DNA from 2 places in the Streptomyces sp. NPDC005492 genome. Region 1 is predicted to be linked to the other one. Evidence: predicted binding sites of a transcription regulator. Region 1 holds the regulator's gene; the other holds the start of a gene.
The links. The regulator HrcA, encoded in region 1, represses chaperone genes, less so after heat shock. The targets are predictions, from matches to a motif close to TTNGCACTCNGNNNNNCNGAGTGCNAA.
Positions count from the first base shown of each region.

Region 2: a site for HrcA is predicted at 1,469-1,495, ahead of groL (chaperonin GroEL). Genes of this name have one in related genera too.

Region 1 is NZ_JBEXDX010000010.1:130,429-133,838, reverse strand. Features, by position in the region: gene ABZT04_RS16660 (DUF3097 domain-containing protein) at 1-499, opposite strand, end outside; gene ABZT04_RS16655 (MBL fold metallo-hydrolase) at 534-1,253, opposite strand; gene hrcA (heat-inducible transcriptional repressor HrcA) at 1,426-2,442, shown strand; gene dnaJ (molecular chaperone DnaJ) at 2,443-3,410, shown strand, end outside.
Region 2 is NZ_JBEXDX010000001.1:82,972-86,381, forward strand. Features, by position in the region: gene thrC (threonine synthase) at 1-426, shown strand, start outside; gene ABZT04_RS00420 (MoaD/ThiS family protein) at 423-698, shown strand; gene ABZT04_RS00425 (cold-shock protein) at 1,130-1,336, shown strand; gene groL (chaperonin GroEL) at 1,658-3,280, shown strand; gene ABZT04_RS00435 (ATP/GTP-binding protein) at 3,378-3,410, opposite strand, start outside.

The DNA.
Region 1 (3,410 bases):
CCAGGTGGTCGACCAGGATGCCGAGGCGGGCGTCCGGGCCGGGGGAGAAGTCCTCGACGATCGACGGGAGATCGTCGACGCCCTCCAGGTACTCCACCACCACACCCTCGATGCGCAGGTCGTCGCCCCACACCCGCTCGACGAGTTCCGCGTCGTGCCGGCCCTCCACATAGATCCGCCCGGCGCGGGCCACACGCGCGCGTGCACCGGGAACGGCGACCGAACCGGACGCCGTACGGGTGGGCCGTAGCGGACCGGAAGCGGGCCTGACCAGGGTGACCACCCGGCCCTCCAGGAGGAAGCCGCGGGGCTCCAGCGGGAACACCCGGTGCTTGCCGAAGCGGTCCTCCAGGGTGACCGTGCCGGCCTCGCAGCGGATCACCGCGCCGCAGAAACCGGTGCCGGGCTCCTCGACCACCAGGCCCGCCTCCGCGGCGACCTCGGGGACGGGCTTGGGCTTCTTCCACGGCGGGGTCAGATCGGCGGAGTACTGGCGCATTCGGATGACGATAGGAGAACCGGCCCGCACCCTGTCACGACACGCCGAAACGGCTTGCCAACGCGTCCCGTTGGGCCCGCACGAACCCCGCGTCCACCACCGCTCCGTGACCGGGCACGTACACCGCGTCCTCGCCGCCCAGGTCCAGGAGCCGGTCCAGGGCGGCCGGCCAGTGGGACGACACGGCGTCGGGGCCCGCCTGGGGTTCGCCGGACTCCTCGACCAGGTCACCGCAGAAGACGACCACCGGGTCGCCCGGCACCACGAGCACGAGGTCGTGGGCGGTGTGTCCCCGGGCGGTCACCATCAGGGCCTTCGGGCCGCCGTCGAGTTCGAGCAGCGCGTTGCCCCACACGTATGCGCGGGGGCGTACGAGGGTGTCCGCCGCGTTCTCCGCCGCCCGCGGGTCCAGCCCGTTGCGCACGGCGTCGGCCCGCAGCTCCTCGCCGCCGCGCTCGAACACCTCGCGCGTGCCCCCGGCCGAGAAGACCGTCGCCCCGGCGAAGACCGCCGCCCCGAAGACATGGTCGAAATGCGGGTGGGTGAGCGCGAGATGGGTCACACGGTGGCCGGCGAGCGCCTGCGCCTCCCTGCGCAACCGCGCGCCCTCCGTGACGCTCGACCCCGCGTCGATCATGAGCGCCGAGCCGCCTCCGAAGACCAGCCCCACCGTGCAGTCCCAGCCAGGCAGCCGGCACCGCCCCACCCCGGCGGCCAGCCGCTCCCACCCCAGCTCTTCCCAAGTCACCGTCATACGGCGACGCTAACGGTGACGGCACCCACGGCGTGACATCGCAGGACGGGCCTTGCCCGGGGTGTACCTCACGGCCGTACACTGGGCCGGGGAACGCTGGCACTCGCGCGCACAGAGTGCCAGGAAAAGGGCAGACCGACGGTACCGGCGACCAGAACTGGAGGTGTGCGCGATGCTCAGCGAACGCAGGCTTCAGGTGCTGCGCGCCATCGTCCAGGACTATGTCGGCACCGAGGAGCCGGTCGGCTCCAAGGCGCTCACCGAGCGGCACAGCCTCGGCGTCTCCCCGGCGACCGTGCGCAATGACATGGCGGCCCTGGAGGACGAGGGGTACATCGCCCAGCCGCACACCAGCGCGGGGCGGATCCCCACCGACAAGGGCTACCGGCTCTTCGTCGACAAGTTGGCCGGCGTCAAGCCGATGACCGGCCCCGAGCGCAAGGCGATCCAGAACTTCCTGGACGGCGCCGTCGACCTCGACGACGTCGTGGGCCGTACGGTACGGCTGCTGGCGCAGCTCACCCGGCAGGTCGCCGTCGTGCAGTACCCCTCGCTGACCCGCTCGACCGTGCGGCACGTGGAGCTGCTGGCGCTGGCGCCCGCGCGCGTGATGCTCGTGCTGATCACGGACACCGGTCGGGTGGAGCAGCGCATGGTGGACTGCCCGGCGCCGTTCGGGGAGGCCTCGCTCGCGGATCTACGCGCGCGGCTCAACAGCCGGATCGCCGGCCGCCGCTTCGCGGACGTGCCGCAGCTCGTGCAGGACCTGCCGGAGGCCTTCGAGGCCGAGGACCGCGGCACGGTCACGACGGTGCTCTCCACCCTCCTGGAGACCCTCGTCGAGGAGACCGAGGAGCGGCTGATGATCGGCGGCACCGCCAATCTCACCCGCTTCGGACATGACTTTCCCCTCACCATCCGCCCCATCCTGGAAGCCCTGGAGGAGCAGGTCGTCCTCCTCAAGTTGCTTGGTGAGGCGGGGGATTCGGGCATGACCGTACGGATCGGTCACGAGAACGCCTACGAGGGACTCAACTCCACTTCGGTGGTGTCGGTCGGTTACGGTTCGGGCGGCGAGGCAGTCGCCAAGCTCGGCGTGGTCGGACCGACCCGCATGGATTACCCGGGAACGATGGGAGCGGTACGCGCAGTGGCACGGTACGTCGGACAGATCCTGGCGGAGTCCTAAGTGGCCACGGACTACTACGCCGTTCTCGGCGTGCGTCGCGACGCGTCGCAGGATGAGATCAAGAAGGCCTTCCGCCGGCTCGCGCGCGAGCTGCACCCGGACGTGAATCCGGACCCGAAGACCCAGGAGCGGTTCAAGGAGATCAACGCCGCCTACGAGGTGCTCTCGGACCCGCAGAAGAAGCAGGTCTACGACCTCGGCGGCGACCCCCTCTCGCAGGCGGGCGGCGGCGCGGGCGGCTTCGGCGCCGGTGGCTTCGGGAACTTCTCGGACATCATGGACGCCTTCTTCGGTACGGCCTCGCAGCGCGGACCGCGCTCGCGCACCCGCCGGGGCCAGGACGCCATGATCCGGCTGGAGATCGAGCTGGACGAGGCGGCCTTCGGCACCACGAAGGACATCCAGGTCGACACCGCCGTCGTCTGCAACACCTGCAACGGCGAGGGCGCGGCCCCCGGCACCTCCGCGCAGACCTGTGACATGTGCCGCGGCCGCGGTGAGGTCTCGCAGGTGACCCGGTCCTTCCTGGGCCAGGTCATGACGTCCCGCCCCTGCCCGCAGTGCCAGGGCTTCGGCACCGTCGTCCCGACCCCGTGCCCGGAGTGCGCCGGTGACGGACGCGTCCGCTCGCGGCGCACGCTCACCGTCAAGATCCCGGCGGGCGTGGACAACGGCACGCGGATCCAGCTCGCGGGCGAGGGCGAGGTCGGCCCCGGCGGCGGCCCCGCCGGTGACCTGTACGTCGAGATCCACGAGCTGCCGCACGCGATGTTCCAGCGCCGCGGCGACGACCTGCATTGCACGGTCACGCTCCCGATGACGGCGGCGTCCCTCGGCACGAAGGTGCCGCTGGAGACGCTGGACGGCATGGAGGAGGTCGACATCCGGCCGGGCACCCAGTCCGGCCAGTCGATCCCGTTGCACACCCGGGGCGTCACGCATCTGCGCGGCGGTGGCCGGGGCGACCT
Region 2 (3,410 bases), on a different contig from region 1:
GGCGCCCAGGCCGAGGGCTGCTCGCCGGTGTCCGTCGCCTACAAGGCCGGACACGACGTCGTACGCCCGCAGAAGCCGAACACGATCGCCAAGTCGCTGGCCATCGGGAACCCGGCGGACGGGCCGTACGTGCTCGACATCGCGCGCCGGACGGGCGGGGCGGTGGAGGATGTCAACGACGAGCAGGTCGTCGACGCGATCAAGCTGCTGGCGCGGACCGAGGGCATCTTCGCGGAGACCGCGGGCGGGGTGACGGTGGGCGTGACGAAGAAGCTGATCGAGAACGGGCTGCTCGACCCGACTCTCACCACGGTCGTCCTCAACACGGGCGACGGCCTCAAGACCCTGGACGCGGTCGCCGGCACCGGTCTGACCGCGACCATCCGCCCGAACCTCGACTCCTTCCGAGAGGCTGGCCTCGCATGAGCGTGACCGTCCGCATCCCCACCATCCTGCGCACCTACACCGGTGGCCAGGCCGAAGTGGCCGCCGAGGGCGCCACCCTCGCCGAGGTCATCACCGACCTGGAGAAGAACCACAACGGCATCTCCGCCCGCGTCCTGGACGACCAGGGCAAGCTGCGGCGGTTCGTCAACGTGTACGTCAACGACGACGACGTGCGGTTCGAGCAGGGGCTGGAGACGGCCACTCCGGACGGGGCCGGCGTCTCGATCATTCCGGCGGTCGCCGGGGGCTGATCATTACCCTGGGTAATGACGGTTACCAAGAGTTCATTGAATTGCCCCCTCCGCGAGAGAAGCGGAGGGGGCAATTCTCTATGATTGAGCACGGTACAGTTGGGGAACGCGCTCCACTCCGCATGCCGGACGCATATGAGTACCCGCTCCGCATGCGATGAGAAGTAGCCAAAGTGTGCAGGTCTTTTGCGCCTTATGTTCTCTTTATGGGGCCCGACTTGCCCTGAAGTCGGGCGAATTCTCCGTAAATTCCCGACCGGTCCTGCCCGGAATTCTCGTCGGATTGACCTGTTGCAGACGGCAGTTGGACGGATACATTCGGCCGCGGTCGACGCGTTCCGGCGCACGCCCCCAATCCTGTGGGGGGTGAGGTCTGACCCGGATCCGCGAAGTGCGGGTCCGTGCAAGGGCCAGTAATAGGGGAGTTAGGCATGGCTCAGGGCACCGTCAAATGGTTCAACGCGGAGAAGGGGTACGGCTTCATCGCGGTCGACGGTGGTGCGGATGTTTTCGTCCACTACAGCGCGATTCAGATGGACGGCTACCGCACCCTGGAAGAGGGTCAGCGGGTCGATTTCGAGATCTCGCAGGGTCAGAAGGGGCCGCAGGCTGACATGGTCAAGCTCGCGGCCGGCTGAAGCACGCGCCGACTAACAGCAGCGACGTTCTTCGTTCCCACCGAAGGGCTCGTACCTCCGGGGTCACTCCCCGGGGTGCGGGCCCTTCGGCATGCCGGAGGCCGGTACGAGGGGGTCAGTACCCGGGAGCCGCTTGCACTCGACCATGCCGAGTGCTAATCATTGGCGTTAGCACTCTGAAGGTGAGAGTGATAACGAAGGACCGGGTGGGTGAGGCCCGCAGGCCAGGTGGTGCAAGGAACCACGGGGCAGGCAGGCCGTCCGTCGCGGGCGCCAGCGCGGTCCGGAGCAATCCACCCCAGTCCGGGAGGACCACTTCACATGGCCAAGATCATCGCGTTCGACGAGGAGGCACGGCGCGGTCTCGAGCGCGGGATGAACCAGCTCGCCGACGCCGTCAAGGTCACCCTTGGCCCCAAGGGCCGCAACGTCGTCCTCGAGAAGAAGTGGGGCGCCCCCACGATCACCAACGATGGTGTTTCCATCGCCAAGGAGATCGAGCTCGAGGACCCGTACGAGAAGATCGGCGCAGAGCTGGTCAAGGAAGTCGCCAAGAAGACGGACGACGTCGCCGGTGACGGTACGACCACCGCGACCGTCCTCGCCCAGGCCCTCGTCAAGGAGGGTCTGCGCAACGTAGCCGCGGGCGCCAACCCGATGGCCCTCAAGCGCGGTATCGAGAAGGCCGTCGAGGCCGTCTCCGGTGCCCTGCTCGAGCAGGCCAAGGACGTGGAGACCAAGGAGCAGATCGCTTCCACGGCCTCCATCTCCGCCGCCGACACCCAGATCGGCGAGCTCATCGCCGAGGCGATGGACAAGGTCGGCAAGGAAGGCGTCATCACCGTCGAGGAGTCGCAGACCTTCGGTCTCGAGCTTGAGCTCACCGAGGGCATGCGCTTCGACAAGGGCTACATCTCGGCGTACTTCGCCACCGACATGGAGCGTATGGAGGCGTCGCTCGACGACCCGTACATCCTGATCGCCAACTCGAAGATCGCCAACGTCAAGGACCTGCTCCCGCTCCTGGAGAAGGTCATGCAGTCGGGCAAGCCGCTGCTGATCATCGCCGAGGACGTCGAGGGCGAGGCCCTGTCCACGCTGGTCGTCAACAAGATCCGCGGCACCTTCAAGTCCGTCGCCGTCAAGGCTCCGGGCTTCGGTGACCGTCGCAAGGCCATGCTCGGCGACATCGCCATCCTCACGGGCGGCGAGGTCATCTCCGAGGAGGTCGGCCTCAAGCTGGAGAACGCGACCGTGGATCTCCTCGGCCGCGCCCGCAAGGTCGTCATCACCAAGGACGAGACCACGATCGTCGACGGCGCCGGCTCCGCCGACCAGGTCGCCGGCCGGGTCAACCAGATCCGCGCCGAGATCGAGAACAGCGACTCGGACTACGACCGCGAGAAGCTCCAGGAGCGCCTCGCCAAGCTCGCCGGCGGCGTCGCCGTCATCAAGGCGGGCGCGGCCACCGAGGTCGAGCTCAAGGAGCGCAAGCACCGCATCGAGGACGCCGTTCGCAACGCGAAGGCGGCCGTCGAGGAGGGCATCGTCGCCGGTGGTGGCGTCGCGCTCATCCAGGCCGGCAGCGTCTTCGAGAAGCTCGAGCTCGAAGGTGACGAGGCCACCGGTGCCGCGATCGTGAAGCTGGCCCTGGAGGCCCCGCTGAAGCAGATCGCCGTCAACGCCGGCCTCGAGGGCGGCGTCGTGGTGGAGAAGGTCCGCAACCTCACCCCGGGTCACGGCCTCAACGCCGCGACCGGCGAGTACGTGGACCTCATCGCCGAGGGCATCATCGACCCGGCGAAGGTCACGCGCTCTGCCCTGCAGAACGCCGCGTCCATCGCCGCGCTCTTCCTCACCACCGAGGCCGTCATCGCCGACAAGCCGGAGAAGTCCGCGGCCCCGGCCGGCGGCGGCATGCCGGGCGGTGACATGGACTTCTGATCCACCTCGGGGCCCTGGCCTCCGGTTGATCAACGTCCTTACGGAGGGCGGCACTTCCTGCTCCGGCAGGGGGTGCCGCCCTTCGGCGTGTCCGAAGCTAGTGCGCGGACTGGGCCGGGGTCGGGTCCAC